One region of the Sinorhizobium garamanticum genome, then DNA from elsewhere that is predicted to be linked to it. Evidence: predicted binding sites of a transcription regulator. Region 1 holds the regulator's gene; each other region holds the start of a gene.
The links. Region 1 encodes PhoB, which activates phosphate uptake and scavenging genes when phosphate is short. Its sites were predicted from a motif close to TGTCATNNANCTGTCAT; they were not measured.
Positions count from the first base shown of each region.

Region 2: the regulator PhoB is predicted to act here: its motif matches at 1,450-1,466, upstream of PZN02_RS00185 (PhoX family protein).
Region 3: the regulator PhoB is predicted to act here: its motif matches at 1,292-1,308, upstream of PZN02_RS03085 (ceramide glucosyltransferase).

Region 1 covers NZ_CP120373.1:729,459-732,734, reverse strand. The annotation lists gene pstB (phosphate ABC transporter ATP-binding protein PstB) at 1-347, shown strand, start outside; gene phoU (phosphate signaling complex protein PhoU) at 415-1,128, shown strand; gene phoB (phosphate regulon transcriptional regulator PhoB) at 1,250-1,933, shown strand; gene PZN02_RS03520 (GcrA family cell cycle regulator) at 2,008-2,526, opposite strand; gene PZN02_RS03515 (aspartate aminotransferase family protein) at 2,943-3,276, shown strand, end outside.
Region 2 covers NZ_CP120373.1:37,452-40,727, forward strand. The annotation lists gene PZN02_RS00180 (DUF2339 domain-containing protein) at 1-1,244, opposite strand, end outside; gene PZN02_RS00185 (PhoX family protein) at 1,542-3,276, shown strand, end outside.
Region 3 covers NZ_CP120373.1:626,445-629,720, reverse strand. The annotation lists gene PZN02_RS03085 (ceramide glucosyltransferase) at 66-1,223, opposite strand; gene PZN02_RS32115 (hypothetical protein) at 1,480-1,668, shown strand; gene PZN02_RS03080 (hypothetical protein) at 1,865-2,107, shown strand; gene PZN02_RS03075 (GlxA family transcriptional regulator) at 2,162-3,172, opposite strand.

The sequences.
Region 1 (3,276 bases):
TCAAGGATCGGCTGCTAGAGCCGGGCACCGGCCTCTCCGGCGGTCAGCAGCAGCGCCTCTGCATCGCGCGTGCCGTTGCGGTCAGCCCCGAAGTGATCCTGATGGACGAGCCCTGCTCGGCGCTCGATCCGATCGCCACCGCGAAGGTCGAGGAGCTCATTCACGAGCTGCGCGCGAATTTCACGATCGTCATCGTGACCCATTCGATGCAGCAGGCCGCGCGCGTTTCGCAACGCACCGCCATGTTCCACCTCGGCAATCTCGTCGAGGAGAACGACACCGACAAGATGTTCACCAATCCGGATGATCAGCGCACGCAGGACTACATTATGGGTCGGTTCGGCTAAAGCGGTTTCCAACCCTTACGATTGATGAAGGTCCATGCAGAACAGCGCGCGCCTTGAGGAAACGAAAATGACTCATGCACATATAACCTCAGCCTTCGACGAGGAGTTGAAATATCTCGCGCGCCGGATCTCCGAGATGGGCGGGCTTGCCGAGCAGATGGTTGCGGACTCTGTCCGGGCGCTGGTGAACTCGGATCTGGCCCTGGCGCAGAAGGTGATTTCCGACGACGCGATCCTCGACGACGCCGAGCGTCAGATCGGCGAGAAGGCGATCGTCACCATCGCCAAGCGTCAGCCAATGGCGTCGGATCTCCGCGAGATCATGGGGTCGATCCGGATCGCCGCCGATTTGGAGCGCGTCGGCGACCTCGGCAAGAATACCGCCAAACGCGTGATCGCGGTCGCCGGATCCGGCATTCCGCGCAAGCTTGCGCGCGGCTTGGAGCATCTGGCGGAGTTGGCCTTGGTTCAGCTCAAGGAAGTGCTCGACGTCTATGCCTCCCGTTCGCCGGAAAAGGCGAACAGCATCCGCGAGCGCGATGAAGAGATCGACGCGATCTACACGTCGCTTTTCCGCGAACTGCTGACCTATATGATGGAAGATCCGCGCAACATCACGCCGTGCACGCATCTTCTCTTCTGCGCCAAGAACATCGAGCGTATCGGCGACCATGCGACCAACATCGCCGAAACGATCTATTACATGGCGACGGGTGCTCAGCCGCAAGGCGAACGGCCGAAGGACGACACGACGTCGACCCTAGGGTCGGTGACGGACTAGTCCCGCCCGACGTCCGCATGCCTTTGCGCATGCGTTGATCTTATCCCGGCCGTGATTGTCGCGGCCCATACTGTGTCGCGGTTGCATGATGGCGTCCGCGCGTGGGAAGGAGCATGACCGAATGTTGCCGAAGATAGCTGTTGTCGAGGACGAGGAGGCGCTGAGCGTCCTCCTGCGCTACAATCTCGAGGCCGAAGGTTTCGACGTCGATACGATATTGCGTGGAGACGAGGCCGAGATTCGCCTTCAGGAGCGGTTGCCGGATCTCCTGATCCTCGACTGGATGCTGCCCGGAGTGTCCGGCATCGAACTTTGCCGCCGGCTACGGCAGAGGCCGGAAACGGAGCGCCTGCCGATCATCATGCTGACCGCGCGCGGCGAGGAAAGCGAGCGGGTTCGTGGCCTCGCCACCGGCGCCGACGACTATGTCGTCAAGCCGTTCTCGACACCGGAACTGATGGCGAGGGTGAAGGCAATGCTCAGGCGTGCCAAGCCCGAGGTGCTTTCGACGCTGTTGCGCTGCGGCGACATCGAGCTCGATCGCGAGACGCACCGTGTCCACAGGCGCAGCCGCGAAGTCCGGCTCGGACCGACGGAGTTCCGGCTCCTGGAGTTCCTTATGTCCTCGCCAGGGCGCGTCTTCTCCCGTTCACAGCTTCTCGACGGCGTGTGGGGACATGACATCTACGTCGACGAGCGCACCGTGGATGTGCATGTCGGCCGTCTGCGCAAGGCGCTGAACTTCTCGAACATGCCCGATGTCATACGCACCGTGCGCGGCGCCGGCTATTCGCTTGAAAGCTGATAGAGTCTGCGTTTCATAGGCATCAAAAAAAGGGGCGGCACCGCCCCTTTTTCCGTAGCGTTCATGCAAGCGGATCAGCGCATGCGCCGGCGCTCGCCGGAAGGCTGATAGGCGAGCCGCGTGTGATAGCTGCAATAGGGCGAAGCTTCCGGCGACTCGTTGCCGCAGAAATGGAATTCTTCCTTCAAGGGGTCGCCGATCGGCCACTTGCAGGTGCGTTCCGTCAGCTCCGTCAGGCCGAGGCGGCGCGACATCGGAACGACGACGTTCGGTGCGAGTTCGAGGTTCTGCTCCGCGACGAGATCGACTTCGATCTCTTCCTTGAGCACGGTGGCGCCAGCGGTGCGGGTGACGGTGCGGGTTGTGACGCGCGAGGCATAATTCGGCGCGCGGGGCGCAGAGGTTGTGCGCTTCGGGCGGGCGGCATTGGTCGTGCCGCCGGCCTTGGCCCGCCCCGGCAGGCTCAGCCGGTGAACCTTGCCGATGACGGCGTTACGGCTGACACCACCCAATTGTGCCGCGATCTGGCTGGCGCTCAGGCCTTCGGACCACAGCTTCTTCAGTTTCTCCACCCGCTCGTCAGTCCAGTTCATTTCTGCACTCTCCGTTCTCGGCGTTGGATGGCAGAATCCATCACCAAGCTCCGGAAAAACTCCGGAGCTGCAACGCGATAACTCTTTTGGTGACTAGGTCCGCCGCATGCGTCTAGTAATTGAATATTAACCTACTGGCAGGGTGACTCCGTGGCAAGAGTCGCGGGATTCGCGCCGAATCGATTTTGGGGTTTTCCCCAACTTGCTGGCTGGCCGTTGCATTTTTGCAAGCCCCCGCCGGATGTTTTTTCGCACGTCGGAATCCGTGCGCCCGAGCTCGCTGCAAGCCTTGGTTTTGTTGACATTGCAGTGCGAAATGGGAATAGTGCCTGCGCCGCCGAAAGGCGGCATTTTTGATTTTTATCGGACACGATCGCCCGATATCGATGCCACCAGGACGGAAGGAGAAGTTCGCCATGGCCGCAACAACGCCGCTCTACGACACCTATATGCGTGCGCCGTTGCGTTTCGAGCGAGGCGAGGGCGTCTGGCTCATTGCCGAGGACGGCTCGCGCTATCTCGATTTTGCCGCCGGGGTTGCCGTGAACTCGCTTGGCCATGCCCATCCGCACCTCGTCGAGGCGCTGAAGGCGCAGGCGGACAAGGTCTGGCATCTTTCCAACCTCTATGAGATTCCGGGACAGGAAAGCCTGGCGCGCCGGCTGACGGCCGTGACCTTCGCGGATCGCGTGTTCTTTACGAATTCAGGCGCGGAAGCGCTTGAATGCGCCATCAAGACAGCGCGCCGCT
Region 2 (3,276 bases), 690 kb from region 1:
GCAAGCGCTGCGATCACCACGACAAATTCCTGGATAGGGAAACGCTCGGCGGTGACGGCCGGACTGATGAAGAGGAGTGCCAGAACCGTTGCCGCGATCGCGGCCGAAACGGTGACTGCCGCATGGGGCGGCGCGAACAGTCTCTCCCATGGACCGGCTGCAGTTGCGGTGACACGACTGGCGTCCGGCTCGCGCTCTGCTGTTACAGATCGCTCGGCGGCGCCAGGCCAGATCAATCCGACGCCCGCAATCATCACCAGCAGCGCGAAAGTGACCGGCGGTGCCTCGAAGGGTGTCACGCCCGCAACATAGGCGAGCCCCCAAAGGCCAAGCCCGGCATTGGCGAGCGTCGGCACGACCGTCCACTGGCGCAGGCGCGAGGCGCAGAGCGTCGCAAGCCAGGCAATCGAGAGGAAGCCGAACAGCACCCAGGGTCGAGGTTCTGCGCTCGATACAAACAATGGTGTGAGCAATGAGGCGAGAAGCCCGAGTCCGGCAAGCGCCTGGCCATGCAGCAGGGACAAAGCCACCGTCACCAGCGAAACCAGCGCCAGCAGTACGAAAGCGGTTGCCGTGCCGATGAATCCGTAGATGCCGTGGGCGGCATAGACGACACCGAACAGCGTGACAGCGCCGGCCGCCGTCAGAACGCCCGGGATCATCGCATGTCGGAACCTGTCGGCAATCGTCGGCACCGCACGACGGCGGATCACTTCGCCGGCCATCCCAAGCACAAGACCGAAAGCCGCCGCGAGCGTCAGTCGAACGGCCGGGCTCAGCAGCCCTGCATCGATCGAATATTGCACCAGGAAGTAACCACCGAGCGCCAGCGCGAGACCACCGACCCAAACGGGCCACTGGCCGCCGATTCGGCTTTCGAGGCTTTCGGTCGCGGGTGTCGGTGCCTCTGCCATGGCTGCCGGCGCAACTTGCTCGTCCTGGCCCGCCTTCTCGGCCTTCTCCCGGTCTGACGTCTCCCCGCCGAAGATGCGCGCACCCTCGCGCGCCGTCCGCGACCAGGGGCCCACCTTTCCTTCGCCTCCAGCGGCGGTCGCATCCGGAGCCTGCGCCTCGTCGGCCGCCTGCGAGGGAGCAGGTTCGGCCGCGGTCTGCCGCTCGCTCAATCGAGCGATCTCGACTTTCAGCGAATTGATCTCGTTCGCCAGCCGCTCCGCGGTCTTTCGGCCACCGAGAAAAGCGGCAAGCGCCATGGCAAAGGCAACGAAGGCAATGATTTCCAGCATCTTCCCCCCTACAGCGCCGCGCGTTCAATCGGACGCGCTAAGGTCGCTGTAGCACTTTGAATTGCTGCATGATTTTGTCCTTAATCGATTCCGATTTAAAGAATCATGCAGTGGCTGCAATCTTCGCAGGCTGCTCGCGACCATACAGGTTTTCGCACATCGCCAAATGCATTGACAGCGGGGCGCAGCAATCTCTTCACTGAACTGTCGCGGAACTGTCATGAACTTGCTGCTACAGCGGCAGGTGGACGTCGCAGGATAGGCGGCGGCTCTATCGTTCAATGAGGAGAACCGGCAATGGACAAGCATCTTGCCTCAACGGAAGAAACTGAATTCAAGACGCTGACGGAACGCAGGGAGGAACTGGAAGATATCGGCCAGAACTGTTCCACCAACCCGACCATGGGCGACATCATCAATCGCCGTTTCTCGCGCCGCTCCTTCATTGGCGGCTCCCTGGCCGTTGCCGCAATTTCGACGACGGTGAGCCCGCTCGCGCTATTGACGGCCGGTGAAGCGCGTGCCGAGGGCGCCTCGCGTTTCGACTTCGCCGAAGTCGAGGCGGGCGTCGATGAAAAACATCATGTCGCCGACGGCTATGATGCCGATATCCTCCTGCGCTGGGGCGACAAGGTTTTTGCCGACAGCCCGGACTTCGACCCGAAGAACCAGACGGCCGCGGCCCAGGAGAAGCTCTTCGGTTATAACAATGACTATGTCGGCTTCATCCCGCTCGAGGGCAGTCCGGATCATGGTCTGCTGGTCGTCAACCATGAGTACACCAACGCAGAGCTGATGTTCCCGGCCTTCGCTTCGATTGTGAAGGAGAAGGTGACCAAGGACGGCAAGGAAGTCGAAGAGGAAAAGGTTACACTTGGCGAATACACCAAGGACCTCGTCGACATCGAAATGGCCGCACACGGCGGCACGATCATCGAAATCCGCAAGGTGGACGGCAAGTGGCAGCCGGTGCTCGACGGCAAATACAACCGCCGCATCACGCTCAACACCGAAATGCAGCTTTCCGGGCCGGCCGCGGGCCATGACCGTGTGAAGACCCCGTCCGACCCGACCGGCAAAAAAGTCTTTGGCACGGTCAACAATTGCGCCGGCGGCGTCACCGCCTGGGGCACCTACATGATGGCCGAGGAGAACTTCAACGGCTATTTCGGCGGCGAACTTGCCGAGGACCATCCGGAGTTCAAGCAGTTGAAGCGTCTTGGAGCACCGGGCGGACAATACGAGTGGTCGAAATTCTACGATCGTTTCGACGTGTCGAAGGAGCCGACCGAGGCCAATCGCTTCGGCTGGATCGTCGAAGTGGATGCCCTCGACCCGACCTCGGTTCCGAAGAAGCGCACGGCGCTTGGCCGCTTCAAGCACGAAGGCTGCGAATCCATCGTCAACAAGGACGGGCGCGTCGTGCTCTATAGCGGCGACGACGAGCGCTATGACTATGTCTACAAATTCGTGACCAAGGGCACCTACAATCCGAACGACCGTTCCGCCAACATGGACCTCTTCGACGAAGGCACGCTCTATGTGGCGAAGTTCGATGAGGACGGCACGGTCACCTGGATGCCGCTCGTCCATGGCGAGGGACCGCTGACCGCCGAGAACGGTTTTGCTTCGCAGGCCGACGTTCTGATCAACACCCGGCTTGCTTCCGACGCGCTCGGCGCCACCAAGATGGACCGCCCTGAGGACATCCAGCCCAACCCGAAGACCGGCAAGGTCTACGTCATGCTGACCAACAACACCAAGCGCAAGGCGGAAGAAATCAACGCCGCCAACCCGCGCGCCAAGAATGCCTTCGGCCACATCATCGAAATCACCGAAACCGATGGCGACTTCGCCTCGCTCAGCAGCCGTTGGGACGTGCTTTTGAAATGCGGCGATCCGAGCGTGGCCGAAGTCGGTGCGTCGTTCTCGACGGCAACGACCAAGAACGGCTGGTTCGGCATGCCGGATAACTGCACGATCGACGCAGACGGCAGGCTCTGGGTTTCTACGGACGGCAACAGCGAAAAAG
Region 3 (3,276 bases), 100 kb from region 1:
CAGACGGTCTCGCGAGAACGCCGTATCGGGCCGGATCACCCGCCTCAATCAAGCGGCTAGCGCTGTTACGAGGTGCTCGCGAGCGGCCGGGGCGCAGTTGTTTCGAGCCGGGACTCATGCGAGCCGATCGACATTCTGTTGCCTCGCCAATCGGCACTGCCCGCCAGCCAGCCTCGAACCCATATTATCGGAAGCAATGCATCGCGCGTGAACATGGCGACGAGCGACCATCGGGAAATGTGCCAGTTCTTCCGGTAGGCGAGGGCGAGTTCCGGCAAGTAGCTAGCACCGACGACAAAACCAGTGATGGCCGACACGCTGTGGCCTGCAACGATAGCGGCGATCAACGACAGCAGAAGTGGCGGCATCACGCCGAGCAGGATTTCCGGCGAGTAGAAGTGAGGAAAGGTGACGCGTCGCAACCTCGCCCAACGGCACTGACGCGCCCAGATCTCGCGAAATGTCCTGGTGCCCAGTGGCTGTTCGAATGGAGAGGAGACCAGGTGTACTTTCAAGCCGAGGCTTCTCACCAATTTCGTGGCGGCTGCATCCTCGGCGATCTGCGACGCCAGCGCCTGAATGCCGCCGTGCGCATCCAGCATGCTTTTGCGCCAGAGCATGCTCTTGCCTTGCGCAAACCCAAATCCAAGGGCTTCGCCGGCGTATTGCCAGCGCGCCTGGTGGGCATTGAGGAACGCACATTCAACCTCCGCCCAGAATCCATACGGACGTGAACCAAGCGGAGTCGAGCATACCAGCCCGCTATCCTGCCGCCACGCTGCCATCAGGCGAATGAGATAATCGGTGGGCATGAGAACGTTCGAATCGGCGAGAACCACCCATTCATGCGAAGCCGCATTCCAGCCTTTCACGCAGTTGTTCAGCTTGGGATTGGCGCTGATCAGGTTGTCACCGATAAGAATTGTTGCGGGAATGGCTGGGTGACGCTCGCGCACCTCCTCGATCAACGGGATCACGGCATCCTTTGCGTCCGCGACGCAGAAGATGACTTCGTAGCCGGGCCAATCCAGGCGAAACGCGCTTTCGAGCGTTTCGCGGGAAAATTCCTCGAGCCCGCAGAGCGGGATCACGACAGAGACAGGTGGTCGATGCAACGTCTCAGGCTGGGCACCGAGACGGGGCCAGATACGCCAGCCCGCAATTATCAGGCTAAACATATTGATGGCCAGCAACGCAGCGGCGGCGGCAAACAAAATCAGCATCATCTACCCAGCGACGAGTCGCGGCGCCATTCCGACGAACTCAGGCATCGGATAAACATCACCGTAAGATGACATGCCTATGACAGTCGACGCCTTAAGGCCAAAGCCGCTGGTTGTGTCGCAGTCTTGGCTTCGGACGTTGATCAATCAATTCTCGAAGGCGCTCGGACTCGCGCTCTATCAAGACAAGTTCCTGCGCGCCGTGGAACCAAACCCTGCTACCGGCGTTCTTTGAGGGCTATCCGGGAGGCGAAGGATGACACATGCTGATATCAGAATGCTCGATAAGTCTCGGGCCAAGCATGTTTGGGACGTGGCAGAATATTGCCGGCGAACGGGCATACATAAGGCCGAGGAAAAGCGCCTGATCAAAGTCCTCGGCAGGTATGCATCCAGTCACGAACTGCAGATGAACATCGTTCGGCCTCAAAGCCGCGTCCGCTGAACCGGTAACATCTCGGGCGCATAGACAGCGACTGCCGCGCGTCTAGTGCATGATTCCTCAAATCGGAATCGAATTGAGGACAAAATCATGCAGCGATTCAAACTGCTACAGCGACCTTTGCGCGTCTCAAAAGACGCGCGGCGCGGTAGTGGGGCGCGGTGCTGTCGCGTGACCACGAACGCCAGAGGAGGCGCGCGTGTGGGCAATACTGGTCGGCGCGTTTCTTTTCGTCTGCGGCATGCTCTTCATGGCGCGGGAGGCGCTCGTCCGTCGAAATTTGAGTAACCCGTCACCCCCTTCCCAGGACGGAACTGACCAGGGCGGAACCGGACCGACGCTCGAGCCGGAGCGGCAGGGCTTGCGCTTTCTCGGCTTTGCCCGGAACTGGCCCGGGTTGGCTCTGATGGCAGTTGGCGCTGTCTTATTGCTTTTCGGTTAGCGTAATTCCGCCCGGAAACCGCATTCCGCCCGGAAACCGCATAATGCGCAGGAGTTAGCGGCTGGAAGCCGGGCGCTTCGCTGCGGCAAGCTGCTTGCGCGCCGCGCCGGGGGTAAGGGAAAATGCCTCCCTGAACTTCCGGATGAAGTGAGACACGTTCTCAAAGCCGGTTTCGAGCGCAATATCGATCAACGGCTTCTCGGTGGATGCAACCAGCCGCATCGCCGCGTCGAGGCGAAGTTTCAGATAGACCGAAACCGGGGTGGCGCCGAGCTCGTTCTGGAACAGGCGTTCGAGCTGCCTGCGCGATATGCCGAGCGCATTCGCCACATCGTCTATGCCGATGACGTCCTCAAGGTGCTGCTCCATCACCATGAGCGCGAGACTGATCCGTTTATCCTGCACCGTGACCGCGCCAAGCGGATTGCGCGTCTGCATTTCCGTGGCGTCGCGGCGGCGGGTGATCTGCATGATTTCGAGCGCGTTGCGCTCGGCTTCCTCGCCGACATGTTTGCGGATCAGGTAGGTGGCGAGGTCGGCGACGCTACTGCCGCCGGCGCAGGTGATCACATTGCCGTCCTCGACAAAGATATGTTTTGACGTCACCGCGATTGCGGGGAAGCGTGATCGAAATTCATTGTGATGCAGCCAGCTGACGCAGGCGGAATGTCCATCCAGCACCCCCGCCTCGGCCAGGATGAAGCTTCCCGTGCACACACCGATGATCGGCACGCCCGCCCGCACCGCCCGGTGAAGATAGTTGATCGTTTCTCGATCGATCGGCTCTTCGACATTGAGCCGCCCGCCAACGACGGCGATGTAGCTGAACTCGGTCGGCGGGCGGAGCGAGGCCGAGGGCGCCACCTGTATGCCGCAGCTGGACATGACGAAGTTTCTAGTGCTGCCCAGCACCTCCCAGTCGCAGTTCACCCGGCCCGACTTGTCCTCAACATCGCTGCCAAGCCTCAAGGCATCGGCAAACAGGGAAAAGGCGCTGAGCGTGAAGCTCCGTGCGAGAATGAAGCCGACGCGTAGCACCCCTTGACCAGCGGGATGCCTCGTCACGGCCGCCCTTTTTCCTATCAGAGTCGTTTCCAATGCGATGCAATCCATTCCTGCTGGGCACTAAGCATGCGTCCGCGGCCTATGATCGAACGCATGATACCAAG